3 regions of the Streptomyces sp. NPDC046915 genome follow, and region 2 is predicted to be linked to each of the others. Evidence: riboswitches for the same ligand, from Rfam matches in the RefSeq annotation. Region 2 holds a riboswitch; each other region holds the start of a gene.
What was found. A riboswitch is a leader RNA that binds a small molecule or an ion and turns the genes downstream of it on or off. The one in region 2 is predicted to bind cyclic di-AMP.
Positions count from the first base shown of each region.

Region 1: linked by a shared signal. The riboswitch ahead of ABZ915_RS27740 (NlpC/P60 family protein) and the one ahead of ABZ915_RS35825 (transglycosylase SLT domain-containing protein) in region 2 are both predicted to bind cyclic di-AMP.
Region 3: linked by a shared signal. The riboswitch ahead of ABZ915_RS15875 (C40 family peptidase) and the one ahead of ABZ915_RS35825 (transglycosylase SLT domain-containing protein) in region 2 are both predicted to bind cyclic di-AMP.

Region 1 covers NZ_JBEYXB010000011.1:146,862-154,150, forward strand. Annotated here, with positions in the region: gene ABZ915_RS27730 (M23 family metallopeptidase) at 1-502, shown strand, start outside; gene pcrA (DNA helicase PcrA) at 568-3,057, opposite strand; cyclic di-AMP (ydaO/yuaA leader) riboswitch at 3,286-3,463, shown strand; gene ABZ915_RS27740 (NlpC/P60 family protein) at 3,471-4,664, shown strand; gene ABZ915_RS27745 (tellurite resistance/C4-dicarboxylate transporter family protein) at 4,691-5,647, shown strand; gene ABZ915_RS27750 (hypothetical protein) at 5,625-5,978, opposite strand; gene ABZ915_RS27755 (NlpC/P60 family protein) at 6,346-7,289, shown strand, end outside.
Region 2 covers NZ_JBEYXB010000018.1:5,729-13,017, forward strand. Annotated here, with positions in the region: gene ABZ915_RS35805 (ABC transporter permease) at 1-516, opposite strand, end outside; gene ABZ915_RS35810 (ABC transporter ATP-binding protein) at 503-1,477, opposite strand; gene ABZ915_RS35815 (outer-membrane lipoprotein carrier protein LolA) at 1,556-2,761, opposite strand; gene ABZ915_RS35820 (polyprenyl synthetase family protein) at 3,098-4,108, opposite strand; cyclic di-AMP (ydaO/yuaA leader) riboswitch at 4,639-4,818, shown strand; gene ABZ915_RS35825 (transglycosylase SLT domain-containing protein) at 4,824-5,321, shown strand; gene ABZ915_RS35830 (HAD family hydrolase) at 5,370-6,200, opposite strand; gene ABZ915_RS35835 (NAD(P)-binding domain-containing protein) at 6,308-7,289, opposite strand, start outside.
Region 3 covers NZ_JBEYXB010000005.1:402,475-409,763, forward strand. Annotated here, with positions in the region: gene ABZ915_RS15865 (ATP-dependent Clp protease proteolytic subunit) at 86-724, shown strand; gene ABZ915_RS15870 (hypothetical protein) at 732-1,040, shown strand; cyclic di-AMP (ydaO/yuaA leader) riboswitch at 1,345-1,556, shown strand; gene ABZ915_RS15875 (C40 family peptidase) at 1,560-2,033, shown strand; gene ABZ915_RS15880 (ATP-binding protein) at 2,145-2,603, opposite strand; gene ABZ915_RS15885 (helix-turn-helix transcriptional regulator) at 2,827-3,696, shown strand; gene ABZ915_RS15890 (DUF397 domain-containing protein) at 3,706-3,930, shown strand; gene ABZ915_RS15895 (8-amino-7-oxononanoate synthase) at 3,990-5,117, opposite strand; gene bioB (biotin synthase BioB) at 5,266-6,486, shown strand; gene ABZ915_RS15905 (adenosylmethionine--8-amino-7-oxononanoate transaminase) at 6,479-7,289, shown strand, end outside.

The sequences.
Region 1 (7,289 bases), on a different contig from region 2:
CGACCGGGCCAGCCGGACGCAGGAACGCATCGACCTCAAGTCCCAGCAGGAGGCCGACAAGAAGGCGGCGGCCGCGGAGGCGGCCCGCAAGGAGCGGCTGCGCCCCAAGTACGTCCTCCCGGTCACGCAGAAAGGGCTCAGCGCCTATTTCGGCCAGGCGGGCGTGAACTGGATGTCGGTGCACACCGGCATCGACTTCCCCGTCTCGTACGGCACGACGGTGATGGCGGCGACCGACGGCACCGTCTCGACGAAGTGGAACAGCGCCTACGGCAACATGCTGATCCTGACGGCGAAGGACGGCACGCAGACCTGGTACTGCCACCTCTCCAGTTACCGGGTTCCCGCCGGCACGAGCGTCAAGGCCGGTACGCCCATCGCGTACTCCGGGAACTCCGGCAACTCCACCGGCCCGCACCTGCACTTCGAGGTCCGGCCGGGCGGCGGAGCGGCCATAGACCCGCTGCCGTGGCTGCGCAGCCACGGGCTCGACCCGACGTAGGCCCCCGGGGGCCGCGCCCCCGGAACCCCGGCGCCCCGCGCCTCCTACGGCTTCTCCCTACATCCCTACAGCTTCTCCACCGGCGCGTACCGCAGCAGCAGCCGCTTGGGCTTGGTGTCGCCGAAGTCGATCGTCGCCTCGGCGTTCGCGCCCGTGCCCTTCACCCCGACGACCGTGCCGAGCCCGAACTGGTCGTGCGTCACCCGGTCCCCGACGGCCAGCGCCACCACCGGCTTCTCCGAGCTCCTGCGGGTGGCGAAGCCCGAGGCGCCCGACGCCGAGGAGCGCGAGCGGGTGGAGGACAGCGAGGCCGCCACCCCGGACGCCGGTCCGGAGGGCATCGGCGCCGCCCCTCCCTTCCGCTTCCACTCCACATGGGCGGGCGGGATCTCCTCCAGGAAGCGGGAGGGCGGGTTGTACGAGGGCTGGCCCCACGCGCTGCGCAGAGCCGACCGGGTCAGATACAGCCGCTCCCGCGCGCGCGTGATGCCGACGTACGCCAGGCGCCGCTCCTCCTCCAGCTCCTTGGTCTGGCCGAGGGCACGCATGTGCGGGAAGACGCCGTCCTCCATGCCGGTGAGGAAGACCACCGGGAACTCCAGACCCTTGGCGGTGTGCAGGGTCATCAGCGTGATGACGCCGTCGCCGTCCTCCTCGTCCGGGATCTGGTCGGAGTCGGCGACCAGCGCGACCTGCTCCAGGAAGTCGGACAGACCCACCGACTCGCCCTCACCGCGCTCCTGCTCGAACTCCAGCGCCACTGCCGCGAGTTCCTGGAGGTTCTCGATGCGGGTCTCGTCCTGCGGGTCGGTGGAGGCCTGCAACTCGGCCAGGTATCCGGTGCGTTCGAGTATGGCTTCCAGGACGGTGGCCGGGCCCGCGCCGGACTCGACGATCGTACGGAGCTCCTCCATGAGCACGTTGAACCGCTTGACCGCGTTCGTCGACCGCGCCGCCATGCCGTACGCCTCGTCGACCCGCTTCAGCGCCTGCGGGAAGCTGACCTTCTCCCGCTGGGCGAGGGCGTCGATCATCGCCTCCGCGCGCTCACCGATGCCGCGCTTGGGCACGTTCAGGATGCGGCGCAGCGGGACCGAGTCCTCGGGGTTGGCGAGGACGCGCAGGTAGGCCAGGACGTCCCGGACCTCCTTGCGCTCGTAGAAGCGGACACCGCCGACGACCTTGTAGGGCAGGCCGACGCGGATGAAGACCTCTTCGAAGACACGGGACTGGGCGTTGGTGCGGTAGAAGACGGCGACGTCCGAGGCCTTCGCCTCGCCCGCGTCCGTGAGGCGGTCTATCTCGTCGGCGACGAACTGCGCCTCGTCGTGCTCGGTGTCGGCGACATAGCCGGTGATCTGCGCGCCCGCGCCCGCGTTGGTCCACAGGTTCTTGGGGCGGCGGGACTCGTTGCGCTCGATGACCGCGTTGGCCGCGGAGAGGATCGTCTGGGTGGAGCGGTAGTTCTGCTCCAGCAGGATCGTCGTCGCGTCCGGGTAGTCCTCCTCGAACTGGAGGATGTTGCGGATGGTCGCGCCGCGGAAGGCGTAGATCGACTGGTCGGCGTCACCGACCACGCACAGCTCGGCGGGCGTCAGGTCGTCCGGGCCGGGCGGCACGTCCGCCGGGTGCGCCGGATGCTCGGAGGTGCCGACGAGCTCCCGCACGAGGGCGTACTGGGCGTGGTTGGTGTCCTGGTACTCGTCGACCAGGACGTGACGGAAGCGGCGGCGGTAGTGCTCGGCGACGTCCGGGAAGGCGCGGAGCAGGTTGACCGTCGTCATGATCAGGTCGTCGAAGTCGAGCGCGTTGGCCTCGCGCAGCCGCGACTGGTACAGGGCGTAGGCCTGGGCGAGGGTCTTCTCGAAGCCGTCGGCGGCCTGGGCGGCGAAGTCCTCCTCGTCGATCAGCTCGTTCTTCAGGTTGGAGATCTTGGCGCTGAAGGACTTCGGCGGGAAGCGCTTGGGATCGAGCTCCAGGTCGCGGCAGACCAGGGCCATCAGCCGCTTGGAGTCGGCGGCGTCGTAGATCGAGAACGACGACGTGAAGCCGAGCCTCTTGCTCTCCCGGCGCAGGATGCGCACGCACGCGCTGTGGAAGGTCATCACCCACATCGCGTTCGCGCGCGGGCCGACGAGCTGCTCGACGCGCTCCTTCATCTCGCCGGCGGCCTTGTTGGTGAAGGTGATCGCGAGGATCTGGCCGGGGTGGACGCCTCGCTCGCCGAGCAGGTGGGCGATGCGGTGGGTGAGCACGCGGGTCTTGCCGGAACCGGCGCCGGCCACGATGAGCAGCGGGGAGCCGGCGTGGACGACGGCCGCGCGCTGGTTCTCGTTCAGCCCGTCCAGGAGCGCGGCGGCGTCGATCGCCGGGCGTGGGGCGCCGTCACGGTAGTACCCGTCCCGGTCCGGTGGCACATCGAACTTCCCGCCGAACAGATCGTCCGGAACCGGCTCCGGAGCGTGATCGTCCTCGGGCGGCGGCGGGGGTTCCTCCTCGTGCCCACGAGGGGTCTGGAGGTCCGCCAGGAAGCTGTCGTCAAAGAGGCTGCTCATCGCTCTCCGAGTCTAGGGCGCCCCACCGACAACCGGCCGCCACCCTCGGAACTTGGCCGGCGGACGATCCCCTCACCCTGCGGAACCGCATGGTCACAAGAGCGACACGCGTGTCCCGTGTCACGAAAATGTATCGGACATATAGTGCACCAACCTTCACATGAGTCACACGAGTTGGCTAGCGTTCGGCCAGGCCGCTCGACCCCCACCGGCGAACCTCGCCGGGCCGCGCGGCCTCCGCCGAGTCCGGTGCGCCCCTTACGGCAGCCGGAGCCGGGGACCCACCGAGACCTTGGGGTGAATCGGCCCGCCCTCCCCACCGGGGACGACGGCCGTAGGGCAACCCTTCCGAACCACCCGCCCGAACCCGACAGCTAACCCGGTAGGCGGAGCATTGGAAGGAGTCGCCTCCCTTGGCGTCGCACCGCAAGCGCCCCTCGGGTGGGGCAGGCATACGCAAGCCCGCCCTCGCCACCGCCGCCCTCACCTCCGTCGCCCTGCTCTCCCAGACGGCCAACGCCACCCCCTCGACCCCCTCCACCGACAACAAGCCGAGCATGGAAGAGGTCGAGAAGAAGGTCGACGACCTGTACCGGCAGGCGGGGTCGGCGACCGAGAAGTACAACGCGGCCAAGGAGACGACCGGCAAGCAGCGCCGGCGAGTCGACACCCTCCTCGACGAAGTGGCCAAGCGCACGGAGAAGCTGAACAAGGCGCGCGAGAAGCTGGGTTCGTTCGCCGCGGCCCAGTACCGGACCGGGGCCGCCGCCCCCGACACCGCCACCTTCCTGCTCGCGGACACCCCGCAGGACTACTTCGACCAGACCCAGCTGATGAGCCGGCTGACCAAGCGGGAGAAGGGCGCGGTCGACGACTACGTCACCGAGCAGTCCGCGACCATGAAGAAGCGTCAGGAGGCCACCCAGAGCCTCGAGACGCTGACCGACTCCCAGCACGACCTCCAGGCCGCCAAGTCGACCGTCCAGAAGAAGCTCTCCACCGCGCGTGAGCTGCTGTCCACGCTGACGGCGCAGGAGAAGGCGCGGCTCGCGGCGATCGAGAAGCAGAAGCAGGAGGAGGCCGCGCGCAAGGCGGCGGAGCTCGCGAAGGAGCAGGCGGCGGCGCAGGCAGCCGCGCAGGCGAAGGCACAGCAGCAGAACAGCGGCTCGTCGGACACGTCGACCTCGACGGGTTCCTCGTCGGGCTCGTCCACGTCGACCTCGCCGTCCACGCCGACCTCCTCGTCCTCCGCCAAGGCCGCGAAGGCGATCGCGTTCGCCCGCGCGCAGATCGGCAAGCCGTACGTCTGGGGCGCCACCGGCCCCGGCTCCTACGACTGCTCCGGCCTCACCCAGGCCGCCTGGAGAGCCGCCGGCGTCAGCCTGCCACGCACCACCTACGACCAGGTCAATGCCGGCACCACGGTCTCCCTCGCCAACGCCCAGCCCGGTGATCTGGTCTTCTTCTACGACGATGTGAGCCACGTCGGCGTCTACATCGGCAACGGCATGATGATCCACGCCCCCAAGCCCGGCGCCTACGTCCGTGAGGAGTCGATCTACTACGGCGGCGAATCGATCATCCACAGCGTGGTGCGTCCGGCCTGAGCCGGCGGGGCCCTAGCATCGGGCTCATGCCCGGCCCCTACTCACCTATACGCGTCTGGTGGGCTCGGCGTTCACCGGCGGCCGGTGCCGCTGTCATGGCGACCGGGATCGTGTCGGTGGGGTTGCAGCTGATCGGTCACGAGGTGCTGTCCCGGGTCGCCCTGGGGCTGGCCTGCGCCGCCTGGCTGGGGTTCGCGGCCGGTTTCACCCTGCGGCTGCTGCGCGAGCGGGAGCGGTGGGCGGCGGAGGCGGAGACGCCGAGCGCGCTCACCGCGGTGGCCGCCACGGCGGTGCTGGGCACCCGGTTCTCACTGCTGGGCCGGCCGGTCCTGGCCGAGGCGCTGCTCGCGCCGGCGGTCGTGCTCTGGCCCGTGCTGCTCGTCCTCGTCGTTCGGCGGTGGGAGCGGCGTATGCCGGGGGCGGTGTTCCTGGGCTGTGTGGCCACGGAGTCGATCGCCGCGCTGGGTGCCGTGCTGGCCGCGGCGACGGCCACGGCGTGGCTCGCGCACACCGCGCTCGTGCTGTTCTGGCTGGGACTGGTGTTCTACGGGTTGGCCCTGGCCCGGTTCGATCCGCGGCAGCTGCTGGAGGGTGCCGGGGACCAGTGGATCGGCGGCGGCGCGCTCGCCGTGTCGGCGCTGGCCGGGGCGCGCCTGGTCTCCGCCGACGACACGCCCCTGTACCTGTGGAGCCGCGACGACCAGGGCGTCCTGCGCGCCGTGACGGTCGCGCTGCTCGTGCTGGACTGGGCCTGGTACGCCGCCCTGCTGGTCACGGAGGCGGTGCGGCCACGTCCGGGCTACGACGTGCGCCGCTGGTCGACGGTGTTCCCGATGGGCATGACCGCGGCGGGCACGCTGTCGGTCGGCACCGCCCTCGGGGTCCCGTGGCTGCGGGGGCCCGGGGTGGTGCTGGTGTGGATCTCGGTGGCGGCGTGGCTCGTGGTCGCCGTGGGCGCGGTCAGGTCCACAGCACGGCGATGAAGATGTTCGCCGTGGTCAGCAGGCCGACCAGCCCGAAGAGGTTCTTGTCGACCCGCTCCTCGTCCCGCTTCACGTAGACCAGCCCGAGGATCACGATCAGCAGGGCCAGCTTCACACCGATCTTGATGGTGTTGACGTGGTGGTCGTCGGCCTCGTTCAGCCCGACCAGGATCACGCCGGTCGCCAGCATGGTGAAGGCGCCGTGCAGCATGGCCGGGACGAAGCGGGCCTCGCCGCGTCCCATCGCCTTCATCTGGGTCAGGAAGCCGCCGAGGAGCGCGGCGATGCCGACGATGTGCAGGCCGACGAAGAGATGGATGAGTACGTCCATGAGGTCGGAGCCTAATGGGCCGCATATATGCGCCCCATAGCACCCCATGGCCGGCGCACACCCGGGAAACCGCCGCATCGGTCAGTGCGCTGCCCGAAGTCGGCGACTGTGGGCCGGGAGCGCGGTCAGGTACGGACATCTGGCGACCCTGTGAGGTCAGTTGCGTACATTGCGTTACAAAGCCGTCACTGTGGGGCCTAGCGTCCTCCTCCAGGTGACCGGCTCCCCAACGCCGCCCGGGCCAGGGGCGGCAGTCGGACACCACCGCCAAGAAGGTCCGGCGGCGGCCCGTTCCCCCTGTGCGGGCCGCCGCCGGACGCGTAAACCGCTCCCCACGGCGGTCGTACGAGAGGACATGACGGTCCAGGTGGCAGCGCACCGCAAGCCAAGACAGCGCCCGCTCAGCGGCAACACCGCCCGCACGGCGGCCACCATCGCCCTGGCGGGCGCGGCGACCGCGACGGGCTTCGACGGGACCGGGCACGCCGCGCCGCAGCTGACACCGGCCGAGGTCAGGGCCAAGGTCGACAAGCTGTACCAGGAGGCGGAGGTCGCCACCGAGAAGTACAACGGCGTCCAGGAGCAGGCGGACACGGCCCAGCGGCGGCTGAACACGCTGCGGGACCAGGCCGCCCGCAAGCAGGAGAAGCTGAACTCCGCCCGTGACGCGCTCGGTTCCGTCGCCACGGCGCAGTACCGGGCCGGCGGCATCGATCCGGCGCTACAGCTGATGCTGTCCGACGACCCCGACCAGTACCTGGACGGGGCCGCGTTCGCCGAACGCGCCGGCGACCGGCAGGCGCACGCCGTGGCGCGGGTACGGAAGCGCCTGCGGGAGATCGAGCAGCTGCGGGGCGCCGCCCACGTCGAGCTGACCTCGCTCAGGTCCAGGCAGGCGGAGCTGGAGCGGCAGAAGAAGACCGTCACCGGGAAGCTGGCCGAGGCGCGGCGGCTGCTGTCCCAACTGCCCGCGCGGGACCGCACGCCGGCCCCTCCGGCCGCAGACGAGGCCATTCCGACGGCCCCGAACTCACGCGCCGCGGCGGCCGTCGCGTACGCCTACCAGAAACTCGGCAGCCCCTACGTATGGGGCGCGACCGGCCCCCACGCCTTCGACTGCTCGGGCCTCGCCCAGGCGGCCTACCGCTCCGCCGGCATCTCCCTGCCCCGCACGACCTACGCCCAGATCAACGCGGGCCGCCGCGTCTCCCGCTCCGAACTCGCCCCCGGAGACCTGGTGTTCTTCTACTCCGGCATCAGCCACGTCGGCATCTACGTGGGCAACGGCCAGATGATCCACGCCCCCAACCC
Region 2 (7,289 bases):
CGAGATGGTCGTCAGGTCGCCGAGCGGGAAGAGCAGCGCGCCCGTCAGGAGGGCGGAGACGGCGACCACGAAGGTGGCGACCAGGCAGAAGGCCATGACCGTCGCGTACTTGGTGAGCAGCAGGCGGGTGCGGCCGGCCGGGGCGACCAGAAGGTAGCGCAGGGTTCCGGCGTTGGCCTCGCCCGCGATGGAGTCGCCCGCCACCACGCCGATCGCCATCGGCAGGAAGAACGGGAGCGTCGCCGCCAGCGCCGTGAACACCAGGAACAGACCGTTGTTGGTGATCTGCGCGATGAACGCCGGGCCCTCGCCCCCGCCGCCCCGGCCGCCCGCCGACGAGCCGCCCCGGGTCTCGATCTTCACCGAGACCCCGACCAGCACCGGCACCGCGGCCAGCACACCGAGCAGCGCGAGCGTGCGCCAGCGCCGGAAGGTGACGGTCAGTTCGTTGCGCAGCAGGCCGAAGGTCCACAGCGGGGTGGGACGGCGTACGGCCACTGCCTCAGCCTGCGACATCGAAGCCCTCCCCCGTCAGCGCCACGAACGCGTCCTCCAGCGAGGCCCGCTCCACTCCGAAGCCGCGCACCCGCACCCCGGCCGTCACCAGCGCCGCGTTCAGCTCGGCGAGGTCACGGTCGGGCGGCTCGCCGCTCACCCGGTCCTCGGCGACGACGACGTCCGCGACCCCCTGCTCCTTCAGCACCCGGGCCGCCTCACCCGGATCCGGCGTGGTGACGACGAGCAGCCCGCGTGCCCCGGCCGCCAGGTCGGCCACCGGGCCCTGGGTGATCAGTCGGCCCTGGGCCATCACCGCCACATGGGTGCACACCTGCTCGATCTCGTCGAGGAGGTGGGAGGAGAGGAACACGGTCGTGCCGTCCGAGGCCAACTCCCGCACCAGCGCCCGGATCTCCCGCATGCCCTGCGGGTCGAGCCCGTTGGTCGGCTCGTCCAGCACGAGCAGCCTGCGCGGCTGGAGCAGTGCGGCGGCCAGACCCAGGCGCTGCTTCATGCCCAGGGAGTAGGCCTTCGCCTTCTTGCCCGCGGCGGCCGTCAGACCCACCCGGTCCAGTGCGGCCGTGACGCGGGCGCGCCGGGTGCGCGGGTCGGCGGTCGGGTCGGCCGCGTCGTACCGCAGCAGGTTGTCGCGGCCGGAGAGGAAGCCGTACAGGGCCGGTCCCTCGATGAGGGCGCCGACCTGCGGGAGCACGGTGCGCGCGGCCCGGGGTATGGGACGCCCCAGGACGCGCGCCGTGCCGGAGGTCGGCGCGATCAGGCCCATCAGCATGCGGATGGTGGTGGTCTTCCCGGAGCCGTTCGGACCGAGGAAGCCGAAGACGCTGCCCGCCGGGACGGTCAGGTCGAGACCGTCGACGGCGAGCTGTCCGCCGCGGTAGCGCTTGGTGAGCGCACGGGTGTGGATGACGCTGTCATCCGCGTCCCGCGCGGCCGGCTCCGTGGCGGACGGTTCGTCCATCGGCTCCCCTGCTTCGTCATACGTACGCAGGTACGTACGTACGTGCTGTGCGGCCGGCGGCTGCCGTGCCGCGTCTGTCTACCGTGCCGCGTCGGCCGCCTTCACCAGCGCGTTCTTGGTCACGGTGCCGACGTAGACCTTGCCGTCGTCCGTGATCAGGGCGTTGACCAGGCGGGTGGAGAACACCGTGCCCTTGCCGAACTTGCCGGTCACATGGTCGCCGAGCGAGCCGAGGAAGCCGCCCATGTCGCCGCCGCCCGCACCGGAGGGCAGGCCGCCCTTGCTGCCGGAGTCGAAGGTGGCGATCGAGTTCCAGCCCTTGCCGAGGACGTCGAAGCCGTCACGGCCCTTGGCGAGGTCCTTCCCGGACTTCGGGGCACTCTCCCGGGGCGCCTTGGCCGCCTCGTCCCCCTGGGTGACCTTCGCGCCCTTCGGCGGGGTGAAGTCGAAGGTCGAGGCGGCCGGCTTGGCGAAGCTGACCTGGGTGAAGCCCGCGTCCACGACGGCGGCGCCACCGCTTGCCGGGGTCAGGGTGAACTTCAGCGGCATCCCGGTCCTGGCGTCCACGGCGATGCTGATCGCGCCCACCGTGGTGCTCGACTGCTTGGGCTTGATGAGCAGCTTGTAGGCGTCCCGGCCGGCGACCTGGACGGTGCCGTCGACGGTCACGGACGTGGTGTCGTCGACGGACTTCAGGGCCTCGTCGGCGAAGTCCTTCGGCGTGGCGGGGGTCTTCTCCCGCTGCCGCTCGCCGTTCTGGTCCGCGGTGCCGTGGTACACCTCGTTGGACTTGCTGTCGTAGCCCCAGACGTCCTTGCCGTCGTGGATGAGGCTGTACTCGGCGGCGCTCTCGATCAGCGAGACCTTCTGGCGGTCGGGTCCGTCGGCCGCCACGCGCAGCGTGTGACTGCCCGAGAGCAGTTCGGTGAGCTTGGATTTCGGGTCGGCCGACGAGCCGTCGCCGCCCTTGTTCGCCCCGGACAGCAGGCCGCTCTCCAGGCCGCCGAGGTTCGGCAGCCCGAGGTTGGTGCTGAACCGCACCGTGCCGGACATCTGCTGCACGTCCGACGCGGCGATCTTGTTTATGAGCTGTTGTGCGCTGATCTTCGGCAGGTCGGGGTCACCGGAGTCGGCGAGCGCCGGGACCAGCCCGATGGTCGCCGCCGCCACCCCCACCACCGCGACCGGTACGACGTACCGGGCCGCCTTGCGGCGTCCGGCGGCCATGTCGGTGTCGGCCATGCTGTCGTCGGACGTGGTGTCGTCGGATCCGTACGGTGCCATGTGTGCCTTACCTCCGTCGTCGGCGGCGGCTGCCCTCACCCTCGTAAACCCTGAGCCGCCATTCTCACCCGAATCGGTGAGGAGTGGTGATTTCCGTGGTTTCCATCTCACCAAATCGGCCGTGAGGATGCGTCAGACCCGGGAGGCAACTCGATGTACGCCTCCGGTATGACACGGGGAGGCGGGATGTCCTCCGACCCGTAGGGGTCATGCCGGTGTCTTTACCAGCCCGTCCGGGGGTGCCCCCCTCTGGGGGAGTTTGAGGACGAGGCCGTTCAGGCCGAAGGGGGGTCTGGGGGCGCAGCCCCCAGCGTGGCCCAGGCAAACGCCGGGCACCTACCCAGCCCGGTGCACCACCGCGTCGCACAGCTGCAGAAGTGCCGCCTTGGCGTCACACTCCCGCAGCGGCGCCAGCGCCGCCCGCGCGTCCTCCGCGTAGCGCACGGTGTCCCGGCGTGCCTGCTCCAGCGCGGGGTGGGCGCGCAGCGCGGCCAGCGCCTCGGCGTGCCGGGCGTCGTCGGTCAGGTCGGAGTCGAGCAGGTCGCACAGGGCGATGTCCTCGGCCAGCCCCAGCCGGGCCGCCCGCTCCCTGAGACGCAGCACGGGCAGGGTGGGGATGCCCTCGCGCAGGTCGGTGCCCGGGGTCTTGCCGGACTCGTGGGAGTCGGAGGCGATGTCCAGTACGTCGTCGGCGAGCTGGAAGGCGACGCCGAGCCGCTCGCCGTACTGGGTCAGTACGTCCACCACGGTCTCGTCGGCCCCGGACATCATGGCGCCGAAGCGGCAGGAGACCGCCACCAGCGAGCCGGTCTTGCCGCCGAGGACGTCCAGGTAGTGCTCGACCGGGTCGCGGCCGTCCTGCGGCCCCGCCGTCTCCAGGATCTGCCCGGTGACCAGCCGCTCGAACGCCAGGGCCTGCACCCGTACGGCCTCGGGGCCGAGGTCGGCGAGGATCTGGGAGGCGCGGGCGAAGAGGAAGTCGCCGGTGAGGACGGCGACGGAGTTGCCCCAGCGGGTGTTCGCGCTGTCCACTCCGCGGCGCACCGCGGCCTCGTCCATGACGTCGTCGTGGTAGAGCGTCGCGAGGTGGGTGAGCTCGACGACGACGGCCGAGGGCACGATTCCCGGCGCGTACGGGTCCCCGAACTGTGACGCGAGCATCACGAGCAGCGGCCGGAACCGCTTCCCGCCCGCGCGCACGAGGTGCTGGGCGGCCCCGGTGATGAAGGGGACCTCACTCTTGGTGGCTTCGAGCAGTCCCTCCTCGACAGCCGCCAATCCGGCCTGGACATCGGCTTCCAGAGCCTGGTCCCGCACGCTAAGCCCGAACGGCCCGACGACGGTCACGAGGGGTCTCCTGTCTGCTGGTGCCTGCTGGCGATTACACGGTTTGTCGATAGGTCGCTGCCCTCACTCAAGTCAGCGTATCCGGTCAGCTTTCGATCACCGAGGGCGCCCACTGTTACAGGCCGGGCGCTATCGGATCACGCCCGTTATGTTTTCGATCGGCCGATAAGCACAGATATTTATCGACTTACCCGGAAGTACGACATGACTGCGCCGCTTGGAGCAGTTCGCCTTCCGCTCCCACGCTCGATGCGCTACCCAAAGCGGCGCCCTTCATGTCCTATTTGCCGTGATTGCTATTCCGTGAATTGGGTCACGTCGGCCGAACGGAGCACCCCACCGTCCGGCACGGGCACACCGCTTGGCGCCATTGGCCAGTTGAGGGTTGGCAGACGCAAAGGATCAAGCGCCTCATACGCCTCACAACAAGGTCAACTAGGACTTTGTGTGAATCCGCCGCTTGTTCAGGACATGTGCTCTCGCATACGTTCCCGGCCGTCGGGCGGAACGCCGAATCCTGCCGCCGCCCGTCACACCCATCGACGAACTCATTCACGGCAGGAGCGGGGGACCCAGGTTTGCCGCCGGTCCGGGCGACACCCGTCGTCCCGGAACGGCTCGGGGTGAAGCCGCACCGCCTTCGGGCGGCGCGGCCGGGCACCTCCCAGCCCGAACCCGACAGCTCACCTCGCAGGCGACGGAGAGGAACTTCGACATGTCTGCTGCCGCTCAGCACCGTGCCCCCTTCGCCCGCCTCGCCCGCAGGCTCGCCGTCGCCGGCACCGGCGCCGCCGTGCTCGCCCTCCCGCTGATCGGTGCGACCAGCGCCTCCGCGGCCACCACCACGAGCGCCCCCAAGGCCGCCCCCGCGGCCGCCACCACGCTCCCGTACGCCAACAACCTCGACGGCTGGATCCGCGAGTCGCTCGCGATCATGGCGCAGAAGGGCATCCCGGGCACGTACAACGGCATCTACCGCAACGTGATCCGCGAGTCGTCGGGCAACCCGGTGGCCATCAACCTCTGGGACTCCAACGCGGCCGCGGGCATCCCGTCCAAGGGCCTGCTCCAGGTCATCGACCCCACGTTCGCCAGCTACCACGTGGCCGGCACCTCGTACAACATCTACGACCCGGTCGCGAACATCACGGCCGCCTGCAACTACGCCGCCCACCGGTACGGCTCGATCGACAACGTGTTCGGCGCGTACTGACCGCTCCGCTCCCCTGAGGGAACGAGCCCCGCTCGAACGGGCCCCGGCTCAGGGGAAGAGTCCTTCGAGGACGACGGCGATGCCGTCGTCCTCGTTCGACGAGGTGACCTCGTCGGCCACCGCCTTCAGCTCGGGGTGGGCGTTGGCCATCGCCACACCGTGGGCGGCCCACTCGAACATCGGGATGTCGTTGGGCATGTCCCCGAAGGCGATGGCCCGTTCGGCGCTCAGCCCGAGGTGGTCGGCGGCCAGCGCCAGCCCGGTCGCCTTGTTGACGCCGCACGGCTGGAGCTCGACGGTTCCCGGCCCCGACATGGTGACCGTCGCCAGCGATCCCACGGCCGCGCGGGCCGTGGCGGCCAACTCGTCGTCCGACAGGGCGTGATGCCGCAGCAGGACCTTGCTGATCGGCTCGCACCACAGGTCGTCGCGCCGCCGGACCCGTACGGCGGGCAGCGTGGGGTGGGGCATCAGATAGCCGGGCTCGATGAGCGTGAGCCCGTCCACCCCGTTCTGGTCGACGGCCGCGTACACCTCCCCCACCTCGGCCTCGATCTTGCCGAGCGCGGTCTCCGCCAGTTCCCGGTCCAGGGTGACCGACCACAGCAGGCGGTGGGCGCCGGCGTCGTACACCTGCGCACCCTGTCCGCACACCGCGAGCCCCGTGCAGCCGAGGTCGTCGAGCAGCGGCCGCACCCGCGGCGCCGGGCGCCCGGTCACCACGAGGTGCCGGGCACCCGCTCTCCCGGCCCGGGCGAGGGCGGCGAGGGAGCGGTCGGAGAGCGTGTCGTCGCCACGCAGGAGCGTTCCGTCGAGATCGGTCGCGACGAGCGAGTACGCAGGGGAGATCGGGGAGGAATACGCGGGGGGTGCGGCCATGATCAGAGAATACGGACACCGCACCCCCACGACTCACCGCTGTTTCCAGCCCCAAGTGGCGCCCGTGGGCTCCTTGGTGGCGATCTCGAGACCTGTGGCGCAGCCCGTCAGCCGTGTGCCGCCGCGAGGTGCTTGGCCAGGCGCGGCGAGGCGAACTCGGTGCCGCAGACGAAGCGCATCACCGGGCCGTACGACGACGCCGCCGGGAGGCCGGTGAAGTACAGACCGGGGACGGATGAGACGTAGCCCGCACCCAGGCGGGGCGTGCCCCGGCTCACCGTGAGCCGGGTGCGCAGCTCATGGCCGAGGAAGTCCATGGCCGCGATGTCCACGCGGTAGCCGGTGGCCGCGATGACGTGGTCGGCGGCGACCTGGACGGTCTGCCCGGCGTGGGTGCGGACGGTGAGGACCGGGCTGCCGTCGGAGACGTCCGCGCCGGCCAACCGCTCGACCTCCTTCACCTCGACCTTCCCCTCGAAGCGGTCGCGCAGCCACCAGGCGCCGAGCGGGCCCAGGACCCGGCGGACCAGGTAGTGGCGGGTGCGGGCCGGGAGGTAGCGGTAGGGGTGCGGGTAGTAGCTCAGCGCCCAGAGGGACCAGGCGCGGCCGAAGGGCGACTCGGGGCGCAGCTTCGGCTGGTTCCAGGGCGGGGCCCCGAAGGCGACCCGGCCGCGGCCCCGCGACACCACCCGTACCCGGGCGCCGGCCTCAGCGGCCAGAACCGCCGTCTCCAGCGCGGACTGGCCGGCGCCGACGACGATCAGTTCCTTGCCGGAGAACCGGGTCAGGTCGTGGTGCTGGGAGCTGTGGGACACCGGACCGGTCAGGCCGGGTCCGTCGGGCGCCGCCGACGCCAGCTCGGCCGGGAGGTGGGCCAGTCCGGACAGGCCGGTGGCGACCACCACCGCGCGCGCGGTGAACGACTCACCGGAGTCCAGCTTGAGTTCGAAGCCGCCGCCCGCGCCCCGGTCCACGGACACCACCCGCACCCGCTCCAGGTCGGGCAGCAGTTTCTCCTGGAACCACTCGCCGTAGGCGATGAAGGTCTCGACCGGGATGATGTCCTCGTCGGTGACCAGCCGGCGGACG
Region 3 (7,289 bases), on a different contig from region 2:
CCCATCATAACGTCACGTACGTCCTGTACATTTCTTACAGATGCCGGTCCACCGGAGACGGCTCTGCCGTGAGGAGGGGTATGCCATGACCCGACCGCTCGCCCGCTACGTCCTGCCCGAGTTCACCGAGCGCACCAGCACCGGTCACCGCACGCTCGATCCGTACTCGAAGCTGCTGGAGGGGCGGATCGTCTTCCTCGGGACACCGGTCGACGACGCCTCGGCCAACGACGTCATGGCGCAGTTCATGCACCTGGAGCACGACGCGCCCGACCGGGACATCTCGCTGTACATCAACTCCCCCGGCGGCTCGTTCAGCGCGATGACGGCGATCTACGACACGATGCGGTACATCAGCTGCGACGTGGAGACGATCTGCCTGGGGCAGGCTGCCTCGTCCGCGGCGGTGCTGCTCGCGGCCGGTACGCCGGGCAAGCGGTTCGCCCTGCCGGGCGCGCGGGTGGTGCTCCAGCAGCCGGCGCTGCCCGAGCCGACGCAGGGTCAGCCGAGTGACCTCTTCATCCAGGCGGAGGAGTTGACCCGGATGCGCGGCCTGCTGGAGGAACTGCTCGTCCACCACACCGGCCGTGCCCCGGAGCAGGTCCACGCCGACCTCGAACGGGATCTGATGCTCGACGCCCGGGGCGCGCTGGAGCACGGGCTGGTGGACGGGATCATTCCCAGCAGCAGGGCCTCGCGCACCGCCGCTCCGGACGCGGGGTGAGCCGCCGATGCTGCCACCGGAACTGCCGCCGCTGCCGGCCCTGACCCGCGCCGAGGGCGAGTTGATCAACCGTTACCTGGACGTGGTCGACCTGCTGGGACGCATCAACCCGGCGCAGCACGGTGACACCTACCGTGGACTGCGGGCCGCCCAGGCGCTGGTGCGCAAGGCGGTGGAACTGCGCGACGCGCTGACGCTGATGCACCAGCGGGGAGAGACGGAGTTGCACGCGGCCACCCTGGCCCGGGCGCTCAGGGTGCTGGACGGCGAGCGCCGTACCGCACGCGTCACCGTGCCCCCGGACGGCGCCGGTTGACGCTTGCGGGCTCGGGTCTGAGTCGAAACGGCCCAAAAGACGTACCCACGTTCGGAGTAGCTGCGCATCCTTTTCCAGGGTCTCCGAAGTTGCGCGAACCGCCCGGCCGATGAGCGTCGGGAGAGGCTTCCGCCCTGGTCGGAGGGTGCGCGGCTGTCCCGTCAGCGGCTCGAACGCACACCTGTCCACCCGAACGGGCGAGTGGTGAGTAACACCACAAATCCCTGGTTCCGTTGGGATTTTCAGACAGTTGTGGGCGAAGATCCCTGTCTGACGACAAGCCCCCGCCACAACGGCGGGGCGATCCGAGCGGACGCCGAGTCCTGCCGCCGCCCGGATGACCGGTCGACAGGAGTGGATCGGCAGGAGTGGAGGACCCAAGCAAGACGGGTCGCCGGAGCGGACATCTGTTCGCCTCCGAGCAGCCCTTGGGGTGAAGCCGCGGCAACGCGGCCGGGCAACTTCGCCAGCCCGAATCCGACAGGTCATCCTTCACAGGCGGCTGACGAAGGGTTGCGCATGACTGCGCTCAATCGTGTCCCGTCGCTCATGGTCCGGGCCGGTACGGCCTCGGCCTTCGCCATCGCCGCCGTCGGCGGCTCGATAGCGGTACCCGGTGTCGCCCCCGACGCCGCTGCCGCCACCCCGGCGACGAAGGCGCTCCAGATCGCGGCCTCGAAGAAGGGCTCCCCGTACAAGTGGGGCGCCACCGGGCCGCGCAGGTTCGACTGCTCCGGGCTCACGCTGTACTCGTTCAAGAAGGCGGGCAAGAGCCTGCCCCGGACGGCCGCCCAGCAGTACAACAAGACCCACCACATCTCGGCCAAGAACCGCAAGGCCGGAGACCTGGTCTTCTTCCATTCGGGGTCGTACGTCTACCACGTCGGCATCTACGCCGGGAAGGGGAAGATCTGGCACGCCCCCAAGACGGGCGACGTGGTGAAGCTGCAGAAGATCTGGACGAGGAGCGTCTGGTACGGCCGCGTCAGCTGACCGGCCGTCACGCCTCGCACGGCTCCGGGTGCAGGGCCACCCCCGGGGCCGTGCGTGGCCGTACGGCGCCGTGTCGGGGCCGGTGCGGGGCCGGAGCGCCCCGCACCGGCCCTAGGGCTCCTGCTGCCCCGCTGCCGTGACCGGCCGGGCCGGCACCGCCCACGGCAGCTCGATGAGGACGGTCTTGCCACCCTCGCGGGTCCGCCGCACCCTGAGCCTGCCGCCGCACTCGACGGTCAGCCAGCGGATGATGACCATGCCGCGTCCGTTGTCCTGCTGCACGGCCGCGGGGAGTCTCCTCGGGAGACGGGGATGGCTGTCGGTGACACCGATGCGCAGGTGTTCGTCGCAGTCGAGCACGAGGTCCACCGTGAAGGTGGGTGACTGCCCGAAGGTGTGCTGTACGGCGTTGGTGGCGAGTTCGGAGACGATGAGCCGGATGGTGTCGGCCACGTCGGTGTCCGATGGAAGGCCCCACTCCGCGAGGGTGCCCACGACATAGGTGCGGGCCGCGGACACCGAAGCGGGATCGCTCGGCAGAGTGACGGATGCTTCCAGATGGTCTGCCATGACGACGTCGTCCCTTTCCCACGGGACCGGAGTCCGACACGGAGCGGATGGTTCGAGTACGGTCCCGGACTGGTGCTTCATCGCCAGACTGCCATCAGCGCGCCGGCCAGCGGGTGGGATCCACCAAGATATGCATATATCTGTCGCTCGAAGCGGTGAACTCTGCGACGGCAGACCGTATTCGAGTGGCACGTAAGGAGTAATGGCGAGTAAGGAGTGGCCCATGCAGAACGGTCCCGCGGTGCGCCGCCGGAAACTGGGCGACGAACTGCGCACGCTGCGCACCGGTGCCGGCCTCACCAGCGGTGAGGCCGCGCGTCTGGTGGGCTGGCACCAGTCGAAGGTGAGCCGGATCGAGACGGGCGCCAGCGGGGTGAAATCGGCCGATGTGCGGTTACTCCTGGATGCCTACGGAGTGACGGACGGCCAGCTTCGTGAGTTGCTGATGGTGCTGGCGGGATCGGACGAAGGCGGCGGCCGGCACCACTGGTGGCACGCCTACCGGGGGGTCCTGCCGCCCACCTACCGTGACTTCATCAGCCTGGAGTCGCAGGCGAGCGGGATGCGCACCCTGGAGACATCGGTGGTCCCGGGGCTGTTGCAGACGCCGGAGTACGCCCGTGCCGTCACCCGGGCGGCCGTGGGCGAGGGTGCCGACGACATGGAGGAGCGGCTGGACGCGCTGGTGGAGGTGCGGCTGGCCAGGCAGGACGTGCTGCGGTCGGATCCACCGCTGGAGCTCAGCGCCGTCCTGGACGAGGGAGTGCTGCGGCGGGAGGTCGGCGGGCCGGACGTGATGACGCGGCAGCTTCAGCGGCTCACCGAGGCGGCACGTCTGCCGCAAGTGCGCCTCCAGGTGTTGCCGTTCTCCGCCGGGGCGCATATCGGTATCACCGGCCCTTTCGTTATCTTCTCATTTCCGCGCACTTCTGATCTGGATGTGGTTGTTCTCGACCACTTGACGAGTAGCCTCTACCTCGAACGGAAAGAAGACCTCCGGGCCTACTCGGAGGCCTTCAACTCCCTTCAGATCCACGCCCTTTCACCCGAGGACTCGTTGGATTACATCGCCGGGATAAGTGACGGCGCGTAAGGAGGCACCATGTCTGCACTGCCTCGGAACGTACCTTCCAGCACCGAGCTGCACGACGTGCGGTGGCTGCGCAGCAGCTACAGCACCGGAGCGAACAACTGCGTGGAGACGGCGAGGCCGCACTCCGGTCCCTGGACCGGACTGCTCGCCGTGCGCGACTCCAAGGATCCGGCCGGCCCCGCGCTGCTCTTCTCCCCCGGGAGCTGGGCGGGGTTCCTCGCCACGCTCCGATGACCTTCTGATCGGTTCCGATCAGATTCCGTCCAGGCGGCGCACGGCCGTGTCACGCCGACTCATGGTCGCGTCTCGCCGATCACTCGTACAGCGCGTTCGATCTCGGCCCCGGAGAGGTCCCCTCGGGCGGTCAGCCTGAGCCGTGAGATGCCGTCGGGCACGGAAGGAGGACGGAAGCAGCCCACGGCCAGGCCTGCCGCCCGGCAGTCGGCCGCCCAGCGCACGGCCCCCTCCGGGGACGGGGCACGCACGGAGACGACAGCGGCGTCCGGACGCACCGCCTCCAGCCCCGCGGCCGTCAGGCGTGCGTGCAGTTCGGCGGCCACCTCACGCGCCCTCGTCGCCCGTTCCGGCTCGCGGCGCAGCAGCCTGAGGGCCGCCAGGGCCGCGCCCGCCGCGGCGGGCGCGAGGCCCGTGTCGAAGATGAACGTCCGTGCCGCGTTGACCAGGTGGTCGATCACCCGGGCCGGCCCGAGGACGGCACCGCCCTGGCTGCCCAGCGACTTGGACAGGGTGACCGTGACGACCACGTCCTCTGCGCCGGCGAGCCCGGCCTCGTACGGGGCTCCCCGGCCGCCGTCACCCAGGACGCCCAGGCCATGGGCGTCGTCCACGACCAGCCCGGCACCGTGCGCCCGGCACGCCTCGGCGAGCGCGGCCAGCGGGGCCGCGTCCCCGTCGACGGAGAACACCGTGTCGGAGACGGCGATCGCCGGCCCCTCGTGCGTGTCCAGGGCCTTGCGGACCGCGTCCGGGTCGGCGTGCCCGACGACCTGGGTCGTGCCGCGGGCCAGCCGGCATCCGTCGATGAGGGAGGCGTGGTTGCCCGCGTCGGACACGATCAGGGAGCCGTGCGGCCCGAGCGTGGTGACGGCCGCGAGGTTGGCGGCGTAGCCGGAGGAGAGCACCAGGGCCGCCTCGAAGCCGCAGAACTCGGCCAGCTCGCGCTCGAGCTCGGTGTGCAGTTCCGTGGTGCCGGTCACCAGCCGGGAACCGGTGGAGCCGCCGCCCCAGGTCCGGGCCGCCGTCGCGGCCCCCTCGGTGACCTCGGGATGACGGGCCAGACCCAGGTAGTCGTTGCTCGCGAGGTCGAGGAGCGGTGAGTCGGCGACCCGGGGCCTGAGGGTGCGTACCAGTCCGGCGCGGCGGCGCAGCTCCGCCTGGTCGTCGATCCAGCCGAACGCCATGGCTCCTCCGGGGATTTTGTAGGCAGTGGACAGACACTAGCCGGACGCCCAGCCGCCCAGGATGTGGCAATACCCACACGAGCAACCAGTCTCCGTTGTGCAAACTCTCCTTGGCCCGGAGCGGTCACGTAGGACAGGATCGGACCTCATGGACCTGCTGAACACGCTGGTGGACAAGGGGCTTCGGCGCGAGCTGCCGACCCGCGAGGAAGCACTCGCCGTACTGGCCACCTCCGACGACGACGTACTCGATGTGGTGGCCGCGGCCGGCAAGGTGCGCCGGCACTGGTTCGGCCGGCGCGTGAAACTTAACTACCTGGTCAACCTCAAGTCCGGCTTGTGCCCCGAGGACTGCTCCTACTGCTCCCAGCGGCTCGGCTCCAAGGCCGACATCCTCAAGTACACCTGGCTCAAGCCCGGCGACGCCTCCAAGGCGGCGGCCGCGGGCCTGGCCGGGGGTGCCAAGCGGGTGTGTCTGGTGGCCAGCGGGCGCGGCCCGACGGACCGGGACGTGGACCGGGTGTCCGAGACGATCCGGACGATCAAGGAGCAGAACGAGGAGGTCGAGGTGTGCGCCTGCCTCGGCCTGCTCTCCGACGGCCAGGCCGAGCGGCTGCGCGAGGCGGGCGCGGACGCGTACAACCACAACCTCAACACCTCCGAGGGGACGTACGCGGACATCACGACCACGCACACGTACGCCGACCGGGTGGACACGGTGCAGAAGGCGCACGCGGCCGGCCTGTCCGCCTGTTCGGGTCTCATCGCGGGCATGGGCGAGAGCGACGAGGACCTGGTCGACGTCGTCTTCTCGCTGCGCGAGCTGGACCCGGACTCCGTGCCGGTGAACTTCCTGATCCCGATGGAGGGCACGCCGCTCGCCACGGAGTGGCACCTCACCCCGCAGCGCTGTCTGCGCATCCTGGCGATGGTCCGGTTCGTCTGCCCGGACGTCGAGGTGCGCATCGCGGGCGGCCGTGAGGTGCACCTGCGCACCATGCAGCCGCTGGCCCTGAACCTGGCCAACTCCATCTTCCTCGGCGACTACCTGACCAGTGAGGGCCAGGCGGGCAAGGCCGACCTGGAGATGATCGCGGACGCCGGGTTCGAGGTGGAGGGCGCCGGTGAGGTGACGCTGCCCGAGCACCGCGCGACGGCCGGGGGCGGCTGCGGTTCGCACGCGGAGGCGGGGTGCGGGTCGCACGCGGAGGCCGGCTGCGGGTCGCACGCGGACGCGGGCTGCGGCTCCCATGAGGGCGGCGGCGTCTGCGGTACGGCCGCGTCCGCCACGGTGACGGGCGAGGCCCGCACCGACCTCGTCGCCGTCCGCCGCCGGGGTGCCGGAACGGACCTCGCGCCCAATGCCTGACCTGTCCGGCCCGAGCGTGCCGGAGCTGCTGGAGCTGGACCGGCGGCACGTGTGGCATCCGTACGGTCCGATGCCCGGGCGTGTCGAGCCGCTCGTCGTGGAGTCGGCGAGCGGGGTCCGGCTCCGGCTCGCCGACGGCTCGGGTGAACTGGTCGACGGCATGTCCTCGTGGTGGTCGGCGATCCACGGCTACAACCACCCGGTCCTGAACGAGGCGGCCCGCTCGCAGCTGCGGCGGATGAGCCATGTGATGTTCGGCGGGCTCACCCACGAGCCCGCCGTACGGCTCGCGAAGCTCCTTGTCGACATGTCGCCGGAGGGGCTCGAGCATGTCTTCCTGGCCGACTCCGGTTCGGTGTCGGTCGAGGTCGCGGTCAAGATGTGCCTCCAGTACTGGCGTTCGCTCGGCCGCCCGGAGAAGCGTCGGCTGCTGACCTGGCGGGGCGGCTACCACGGCGACACCTGGCAGCCGATGTCGGTGTGCGATCCCGAGGGCGGGATGCACGAGCTGTGGGGCGGGGTGCTCCCGCGCCAGGTGTTCGCGGACGCGCCGCCGGCGGAGTACGAGGACGCCTACGCCGGCCAGCTGCACGATCTGATCGAGCGGCACGCCGGTGAGCTGGCCGCCGTGATCGTGGAGCCGGTGGTGCAGGGCGCGGGCGGGATGCGGTTCCACTCCCCCGCGTATCTGCGCACGTTGCGCGAGGCGTGCGACGCGCACGACGTGCTCCTGGTGTTCGACGAGATCGCGACCGGCTTCGGGCGCACCGGCGCACTGTTCGCGGCGGACCACGCGGCCGTGA